Regions from separate parts of the Streptomyces sp. SD15 genome, predicted to be linked through region 1. Evidence: riboswitches for the same ligand, from Rfam matches in the RefSeq annotation. Region 1 holds a riboswitch; the other holds the start of a gene.
The links. Region 1 has a riboswitch for glycine ahead of gcvT (glycine cleavage system aminomethyltransferase GcvT). Riboswitches for the same ligand answer to the same signal wherever they lie in the genome.
Positions count from the first base shown of each region.

Region 2: it holds a riboswitch for glycine, as region 1 does, so the genes downstream of both, gcvP (aminomethyl-transferring glycine dehydrogenase) here and gcvT (glycine cleavage system aminomethyltransferase GcvT) in region 1, are expected to answer to the same signal.

Region 1 covers NZ_JBTLMO010000035.1:7,423-12,157, reverse strand. Annotated here, with positions in the region: gene glyA (serine hydroxymethyltransferase) at 1-622, opposite strand, end outside; gene gcvH (glycine cleavage system protein GcvH) at 636-1,013, opposite strand; gene gcvT (glycine cleavage system aminomethyltransferase GcvT) at 1,091-2,209, opposite strand; glycine riboswitch at 2,244-2,352, opposite strand; glycine riboswitch at 2,353-2,458, opposite strand; gene ACX28W_RS29350 (AAA family ATPase) at 2,634-3,302, shown strand; gene ACX28W_RS29345 (enhanced serine sensitivity protein SseB) at 3,517-4,299, shown strand; gene ACX28W_RS29340 (enhanced serine sensitivity protein SseB C-terminal domain-containing protein) at 4,446-4,735, shown strand, end outside.
Region 2 covers NZ_JBTLMO010000096.1:9,059-13,793, forward strand. Annotated here, with positions in the region: gene ACX28W_RS42690 (DNA polymerase IV) at 1-1,292, shown strand, start outside; gene ACX28W_RS42695 (PRC-barrel domain-containing protein) at 1,410-1,781, opposite strand; glycine riboswitch at 1,896-1,991, shown strand; gene gcvP (aminomethyl-transferring glycine dehydrogenase) at 2,173-4,735, shown strand, end outside.

The sequences.
Region 1 (4,735 bases):
GGCCCGCGAAGTGCGCCATGTCGACCATCAGGTACGCGCCGACCTCGTCCGCGATCCGGCGGAACGCGGCGAAGTCCAGCTGGCGCGGGTACGCCGACCAGCCCGCCACGATCAGCTTCGGCTTGGACTCCTTGGCCAGCTTCTCGACCTCGGCCATGTCGACCTGACCGGTGGCGTCGTCGACGTGGTACGGGACCACGTTGTAGAGCTTGCCGGAGAAGTTGATCTTCATGCCGTGGGTCAGGTGCCCACCGTGCGCCAGGTTCAGACCCATGATCGTGTCGCCCGGCTTGAGCAGCGCGAACATCGCGGCCGCGTTGGCCTGCGCGCCCGAGTGGGGCTGCACGTTCGCGTGCTCGGCGCCGAAGAGCGCCTTGACGCGGTCGATCGCGATCTGCTCGACCACGTCGACGTGCTCGCAACCGCCGTAGTAGCGGCGGCCCGGGTAGCCCTCGGCGTACTTGTTGGTCAGGACCGAACCCTGGGCCTCCATCACCGCGACCGGAGCGAAGTTCTCCGAGGCGATCATCTCCAGGGTGGACTGCTGGCGGTGCAGCTCGGCGTCGACGGCGGCGGCGACGTCCGGGTCCAGCTCGTGCAGGGGCGTGTTGAGAAGCGACATGTCCTACGACTCCTTAGCCGGCGGTGAAAGCGATGTACTCGTCCGCGGAGAGCAGGTCGTCCGGCTCGTCCGTGACGCGTACCTTGAACAGCCAGCCCCCCTCGAAGGGGGCGGAGTTCACCAGCGCCGGGTCGTCCACGACGTCCTGGTTGATCTCGGTGACCTCGCCGGTGACCGGTGCGTACAGGTCGCTGACCGACTTGGTCGACTCCAGCTCACCGCAGGACTCGCCCGCGGTCACCGTGGCACCGACCTCCGGAAGCTGGGCGTAGACGACGTCGCCGAGCGCGTTGGCCGCGAACTCGGTGATGCCGACCGTCGAGACGCCGTCCTCGGCGACCGACAGCCACTCGTGCTCCTTGCTGTAGCGCAGCTGCTGGGGGTTGCTCATGGCCTGAATTCTCCTGTACGCGGGGGAGTGGTGATGACAAGGGGAGGGGAGTTGAGCAGGGCGGATATGCCCAGGGATCACTTCTGGCGCTTGTAGAACGGCAGCGCCACGACCTCGTACGGCTCGTGGCTGCCCCGGATGTCCACGCCGACCCCGGGCGTGCCCGGCGCGGCGTGCGTGGCATCGACGTACGCCATCGCGATCGGCTTGCCCAGGGTCGGGGAAGGGGCGCCGGAGGTGACCTCGCCGATGACCTTGCCGTCGGCCACGACGGCGTACCCGGCGCGCGGGACGCGACGGCCCTCGGCAACGAGCCCGACGAGCACCCGCGGGGGGTTCTCCTGGGCCTTGGCGGCGGCCTCGGACAGGGCCTCGCGCCCCACGAAGTCGCCCTCCTTCTCGAACTTCACGACCCGCCCGAGCCCCGCGTCGAAGGGGGTGAGCGAAGTGCTCAGCTCATGCCCGTACAGCGGCATGCCCGCCTCCAGGCGCAGTGTGTCGCGGCAGGACAGACCACAGGGGACGAGGCCGGCCGGGGCGCCCGCGTCGGTCAGCGCCTGCCACAGCTTCTCGGCGTCGGACGGGGCCACGAACAGCTCGAAGCCGTCCTCGCCGGTGTAACCGGTGCGCGCGATGAGCGCCGCTACGCCCGCGACGGTGCCCGGCAGACCCGCGTAGTACTTCAGGCCGTCGAGGTCGGCGTCGGTCAGGGACTTCAGGATGCCGGGGGACTCGGGGCCCTGCACGGCGATCAGCGCGTACGCGTCACGGTCGTCGCGGACCTGGGCGTCGAAACCGGCCGCGCGCTCGGTGAGCGCGTCCAGCACCACCTGGGCGTTGGAGGCGTTCGCGACAACCATGTGTGCGGTCTCGGCCAGCCGGTACACGATCAGGTCGTCCAGGATGCCGCCGTCCTCCTGGCAGATCATGGTGTAGCGGGCGCGGCCGACGCCGACGGAGGCGATGTTGCCGACGAGCGCGTAGTTCAGGAGGGCGGCCGCCTGCGGGCCGGTGACGGTGATCTCGCCCATGTGGGAGAGGTCGAAGAGACCGGCCTTCGTGCGGACGGCCAGGTGCTCGTCGCGCTCCGAGCCGTACCGCAGGGGCATGTCCCAGCCCGCGAAGTCGGTCATCGTCGCGCCGAGCGAACGATGCAGGGCATCTAGCGCGGTGTGACGGGATGCGTTACTGCTCATCGGTGGGGCTCCCAAGGCATGACGGCGAGGTCGTTCCTCCCCATCTGTCATCGGAACCTGAGAGGTTCATCACGACCCCGCTCGGCGGTGATCCTGACTTGCACCTTGGGTGGAGCCACTGGCGGCTCGCTTTTCAGATGTGCCTCGCCCGCGCGGTAACGGGGCCTGAGAGATTCAAGGGAGGGACTTGCTCCTTCGGCGCCCCAGTGGTCCTCAAGGACTCACCGGGAACTCTCCCGCGCGGATTCAAGCGGCCGGTATGCAGTTGGCGGGCACATCATCGCACGCGCGGTCGGATACCGGCAGCCCGGGATCTGTAACCGGCCTGTGGCAGTCCGAGAACGGAAACGGGAGACACAGCGTATTACCTTCTCTTTACACTCAGCGGGGAAAGGACTCCTGACCCCAGGGGAGGACGATCACGGTGAACAGGACCACGGCGTACGCGACGACCTCGGCCGTCGCGCTGCCCGATCAGCCCCGTGCCAAGGCCCGGGAGGCGTGCGGCCCGCTCCCGACGGCCGTCGTCCGCGATCTCAGGGAGCGGGCCGGACGCAGCCCACATGGTCTGCACTTCGGTGCGTCCGACCTGGTGGTCGTCACCGGGCTGCCCGGCAGCGGCAAGTCGACGCTGATGCGCCGCGCTGTCGCGGGCCCGCGCATCGACTCGCAGGACACCCGCGACCGCTGGGACGAGCGGATGACAGGCCGGCTCCCGTACGCGGTCTATCGCCCCCTCGTCCGCCTTGCGCACTACGCGGGCCTGCGCCGCGCGCTGCGTTCCGGTGCCGGCGTCGTCGTGCACGACTGCGGCACACAGGCCTGGGTGCGCCGCTGGCTCGCCCGCGAGGCCCGCCGCCGGGGCGGCGCCCTGCACCTGCTGCTGCTCGACGTCACACCGGGCACCGCCCTGGAGGGCCAGCGCGAGCGCGGCCGCGGCGTTTCGCGGTACGCGTTCGCGCGTCACCGGGGCGCGGCGGCCCGGCTGCTGCGCTCCGTCGAGCGGGGTGACCTGCCGGAGGGCTGCGGCTCGGCGGTGCTCCTCGACCGGGACGCGGCGAACGTGCTGCGCCGGATCGACTTCGGCAGCTGACCGCTCGTACGGCCGATTGCTCGTACGGCCGCTTGTGTGACAGCTCGCGCGCCCGGACGTGTGACGGCCCGTACGGCTGCCCGCGGGACGGCCGGTACGGCTGGTACGGCTGGTACGGCTGCCCGCGTGACGGCTCGTACGGCGTTGTCGTACGAGCCCATTAACCTTTCCAGCCGGAGCAGTGGTTCACAGCAGGCGGTAGACAGGTAGACAGATGGACTTCCCAGACTTCCCGGCACCGGCGCACCCGCACCCCCATCCGCACGGCGGATGGCCGGGCAATGAGCTGGAGGAGGTGCTCTCCGCGTCCCTCGGAGTCCCCTCGGCAGGCGGCCGCATCGTCGAGGTCCTCGGCCGCAGCTTCGTCTGGGTGCCCCTGCCCAGCGGCGGCGGACCTCACTCCGGCCCCCTCGATCTGCCCACGCTGGAGATCGAGGGCCAGGCGTACGTTCCGGTCTTCAGCTCGGAGGAGCAGTTCCGCCAGGTCGTCGGCAGCCATCTGTCGTTCACGATCGCGCCCGCCGTCGAGTTCGCCCGCGGTCTGCCCCCGCAGGTGGGTATCGCGATCAATCCGGGCGGTGTGGTCGGCGTCCCGCTGCCGCCACCGGCGGTCGCCGAGGTGTGCCGGTCCGGGCGCACCCCGCTGGACGGACCCGCGAGCGGCGGCCGGGTGCGGCTCTCCGAACCCGACTGGCAGGACGACCCGGTCGACTTCCTGGCCGCGGCCTCGGCCGAGTTCGCGGAGACCGGCGTGGTGCTGACCGCACGCCGCTGCCTGGCCAGCATCGAGGGCGACGACCCCGTGATGTTCATCGGGGTCGAACTGTCCCAGTGGGAGGGCGACGCCACCACGCTCCCGCTGGCGGCCCTCGGACGTGCGCTCGGCCGGGTGCCGGTGGACCGCCCGGTGAACATGGTGTTTCTCGACGTCGCCCAGGACCCGGTGGGGGAATGGTTGCGGGCACATGTGCGCCCGTTCTACCAGCAGGGTTACTGACGTCGTGAAGACCTCCCGTGCCGCGCGTCAAGTAGCTGTCAGGATCCCCGCTTAACCTGGTTACATGGCTCGGTCGGATGAGGTTGTTCGCCTCCGGGGCAATGAGTTGAGTTCATCGTGATGTCTTCGCGAAGGGGCGGTTGAAGGTGAGCGCGTCGGGCACGGCCGCGGCCGGGCAGGTCGAGCACATGCTGCGCCAGGTGACGCCCGGGCGTTACGACGCCTACGAGGCGCTCCTTCGCGCGCTCGCGACCCCGTCGTCCGGCCAGGTCTGGATGCTGCTCTGGCACGGCCAGGCCGGCTCCCCGGACGCGCAGTACGGGAACATGGAGGTCGACGGCTTCGGTTACGCGCCGTGCGTCACCTCCGCCCAGGAGCTCTCGGCCAGCGGCTGGAACCGGTCGTACGAAGTCGTCGACGGCCTCGACGTGGCCCG
Region 2 (4,735 bases), on a different contig from region 1:
GGAAAGCGGTGGTCGTGGGTGGTCTCGGACCGCGTGGTGTGGTGGCCACGGCCTCGTACGAGGCACGGGTCTTCGGAGTGCACTCGGCGATGCCTATGGCCCAGGCGCGGCGCCTGGCGCCGAACGCCGCGTATCTCGTGCCGCGCTTCGGGATCTACCGGGAGATCAGCGAGCAGGTGATGCGGCTGCTGGGGGCGCTGTCGCCGCTGGTGGAGCCGCTCAGCCTGGATGAGGCGTTCGTGGATCTGGAGGCCGGGGGAGCGGCCTGGGACGAGGCCTCGGCGCGGTTGGCCGGGACGAAGCTGCGTGCGGACATCCAGGCCGTCACGGGGCTGACGGGATCGGTGGGGCTCGCCGCTTCCAAGATGCTCGCCAAGATCGCCTCGGAGCAGGCCAAGCCCGACGGACTGGTGGTGATAGAGCCGGGGACGGAGCGCGCGCTGCTGGGTCCGATGTCCGTGCGGACGCTGCCGGGTGTCGGGCCCGCGACCGGGGACCATCTTCGCCGGGCCGGGATCACCACGGTCGAGGAGATCGCCGAGGCGGGCGAGGACGAGCTCGTACGGCTGCTGGGGAAGGCTCACGGGCACGCGCTGTACGCGATGGCGCTGGCGCACGACGAGCGGCCCGTCGTGGCCGAGCGGGAGACCAAGTCGGTGTCGGTGGAGGACACGTACGACGTGGACATCCACGACCGCGTGCGGGTCGGTCTGGAGGTGCAGCGGCTTGCAGACCGGTGCGTGCAGCGGCTGCGCGGGGCGGGGCTGTCGGGGCGGACCATCGTCCTGAAGGTGCGCCGGTACGACTTTTCGACGCTGACTCGGTCCGAGACGCTGCGGGGGCCCACGGACGACCCGACGGTCGTACGGGAGGCTGCCGCGCGGCTCCTGGAGGCTGTGGACACGACCGGAGGCGTACGACTGCTGGGGGTCGGGGTGTCCGGGCTCGCCGACTACACGCAGGAGGACCTCTTTGCCCAGGCCCGGGCGCAGGCCGCCGCGGGGGAGCTGGAGACGGCGCAGGAACATCCCGATGAGGAGGTGGGGGTGGAGTCGGCCGGCGAGCCTGTGCCGCCTGCCGAGCGGCGGTGGCCGGCGGGGCACGATGTACGGCACGCCGAGTATGGGCACGGGTGGGTGCAGGGGAGTGGGCTGGGGCGGGTGACTGTGCGGTTCGAGACGCCGTACTCCGAGCCGGGGCGGGTACGGACGTTTCGTACGGATGATTCGGCGTTGGAGTTGGCGGATCCGTTGCCGTTGGTGGCGGCGGTTTGCGATCGCCGTGGGGGGTGAGGTCGGTTCGGCGCCGTGGGTTGTCGGTGGTTGAGCGCGCCTACGCGGCGGAGCCGCATGACGTCAGAGCCCCGCGCCCCTGAAGGAGCGCGTCAGCGGGGCCCACAAGCTGTTAAGTCAAGGCTCGTCCGTGCCCGCCAAATGACCGAAGTCGTGGTCCGGGGGCGGAGGCGGCGGGGTCACGTCCAGGCCGTAGTGGTGGTAGAGCTGGAGTTCCTGTTCGGGGGAGAGGTGGCGGCCGACGCCGAAGTCGGGGGCGTCCTTGATCAAGGCGCGGTCGAAGGGGACACGCAGGGTGCCCTCGACGAGCTCGCTGGGCTCCAGGGGCACGAAGGCGTCCCTGCTGAACAGGCCTGTGCGTATGGCCGCCCACTCCGGGACGCCGGTCGCGTCGTCGAGATAAACCTCGTCGACGGTGCCGATCTTGGTGCCGTTGCGGTCGAGCGCCTTGCGGCCGATCAGGTTGCGCGGATCGATGTCGGTCTGCACGGGCCCTCCACTTGGTCGCAACTCATCCGTAAGCACCACAAAAGAGCACATTCAGGAAGGTGGCCACTCGAAGGCCCGTGCGTTGTCCTCGCTGGTAGGCTGGCAAGCGGCTGCTGACCCCGTGCGGGAGAGTCCTCCAGACACCATCGGAGGCGCCGAAGGAGCAAATCCTCCCCGGAATCTCTCAGGCCCACGTACCGCACGGACGAGGTCACTCTGGAAAGCAGGGCGGAGGTCGACGGCTTCCGCTCTCACCGACGGTGAAAGCCGGGTCGTCAGCGAGCGGACGGGCCGGTGAAGCTCTCAGGTTGAGATGACAGAGGGGGAGGCCGTCGGGGCACCCACGCCGTGGTGCCCCTCGAAGGTCGCGTCAGACCAGGAGGCCTCCGCAATGACCGCCCATCGCATTCCGCTCTCCCAGCTCGAACAGGGAATCCCCTTCGAGCAGCGCCACATCGGGCCCGACTCCGAGGCACGGGCCAAGATGCTCGCGCAGGTCGGCTACGGCTCGCTCGACGAGCTGACGGCCGCCGCGGTGCCGGACGTCATCAAGAACGCCGAGGCGCTGGAGCTGCCGGGCGCGCGCACCGAGGCCGAGGTGCTGGCCGAGCTGCGCTCCCTCGCGGACCGCAACCAGGTGCTCGACTCGATGATCGGCCTCGGTTACTACGGCACATTCACGCCGCCGGTGATCCTGCGCAATGTCATGGAGAACCCGGCCTGGTACACCGCGTACACGCCGTACCAGCCGGAGATCTCGCAGGGCCGTCTGGAGGCGCTGCTCAACTTCCAGACCGTGGTCGCCGAGCTGACCGGGCTGCCGACCTCCGGCGCCTCGCTGCTCGACGAGGGCACCGCGGCCGCCGAGGCGATGGCGCTGTCCCGACGCATGGGCAAGAACAAGAAGGGTCTCTTCCTGGTCGACGCGGACGCCCTGCCGCAGACCATCGCCGTCATCGAGACCCGCGCCGAGCCGACCGGCGTCGAGGTCGTCGTCGCCGACCTCAGCGAGGGCATCCCGGCCGAGATCGCGGAGCGTGAGATCAACGGCGTGTTGATCCAGTACCCGGGCGCCTCCGGTGCCGTACGCGACCTCAAGCCCGTCATCGAGCGGGCGCACGAGCTCGGCGCGGTCGTCACCGTCGCCGCCGATCTGCTCGCCCTGACCCTGCTCACCTCGCCCGGCGAGCTCGGCGCCGACATCGCGATCGGTACGACGCAGCGCTTCGGTGTGCCGATGGGCTTCGGCGGGCCGCACGCCGGATACATGGCGGTGCGCGAGAAGTTCGCGCGGAGCCTGCCCGGCCGACTCGTGGGTGTCTCCGTCGACGCCGATGGACACAAGGCGTACCGGCTCGCCCTGCAGACGCGGGAGCAGCACATCCGCCGCGAGAAGGCGACCAGCAACATCTGTACGGCACAGGTGCTGCTCGCGGTGATGGCGGGCATGTACGCCGTCTACCACGGTCCCGAGGGACTGCGGACGATCGCCCGTCGTACGCACCGCTACGCCACGATCCTCGCCGAGGGTCTGAGGGCGGGCGGCGTCGAGGTCGTGCATGGCGCCTACTTCGACACGCTGACCGTACGGGTGCCGGGCCGGGCCGCCCAGATCGTGGCCGGCGCGCGCAACCAGGGGGTCAATCTCCACCTCGTCGACGCCGACCAGGTGTCGATCGCGTGCGACGAGACCACGGCCCGTAAGCAACTGGGCTCCGTCTGGACCGCGTTCGGCGTCGACGGCGACATCGAGGCGCTGGACTTCACCACGCAGGAGACGCTTCCCGCCGCGCTGCTGCGCAGCGACGAGTTCCTCACGCACCCGGTGTTCCACCAGTACCGCTCCGAGACCGCCATGCTGCGTTACCTGCGCAAGCTCTCCGACCGCGACTACGCGCTGGACCGCGGCATGATCCCGCTGGGCTCCTGCACCATGAAGCTCAACGCGACGACGGAGATGGAGCCGGTCACCTGGCCCGAGTTCGGCCAGCTGCACCCCTTCGTGCCCGCCGAGCAGGCGCAGGGCTATCTCACGCTCATCCGTGAGCTCGAGGAGCGGCTCGCCGAGGTCACCGGGTACGACAATGTGTCGTTGCAGCCCAACGCCGGTTCGCAGGGCGAGCTTGCGGGGCTGTTGGCCGTACGCGGCTACCACCGGGCCAACGGCGACGAGCAGCGCACCGTCTGTCTGATCCCGTCCTCCGCGCACGGCACCAACGCCGCGAGCGCCGTGATGGCCGGTATGAAGGTCGTCGTCGTGAAGACCGCCGAGGATGGCGAGGTCGACGTCGAGGACCTGCGCTCCAAGATCGAGCAGTACCGCGACGAGCTGGCGGTACTGATGATCACGTACCCCTCAACACACGGTGTGTTCGAGGAGCATGTCGCCGATATCTGTGCGCAGGTGCACGAGGCCGGCGGTCAGGTGTACGTCGACGGCGCCAACCTCAACGCCTTGGTGGGGCTTGCCAAGCCGGGCCACTTCGGCGGTGACGTCTCGCACCTCAATCTGCACAAGACGTTCTGCATCCCGCACGGCGGCGGCGGTCCGGGTGTCGGCCCGGTCGGTGTGCGCGCGCACCTGGCGCCGTACCTGCCGAACCACCCGCTGCAGCCCGCGGCCGGTCCGGAGACCGGTGTCGGCCCGATCTCGGCCGCTCCCTGGGGTTCCGCCGGCATCCTGCCCATCTCGTGGGCGTACGTCCGGCTCATGGGCGGTGAGGGGCTCAAGCGCGCCACGCAGGTGGCGGTCCTCAGCGCCAACTACATCGCCAAGCGCCTCGAGCCGCACTACCCGGTGCTCTATACCGGTCCGGGCGGGCTCGTCGCCCACGAGTGCATCATCGACCTGCGTCCGCTCACCAAGGCGACCGGCGTGAGCGTCGACGACATCGCCAAGCGCCTGATCGACTACGGCTTCCACGCGCCGACCATGTCCTTCCCGGTCGCGGGCA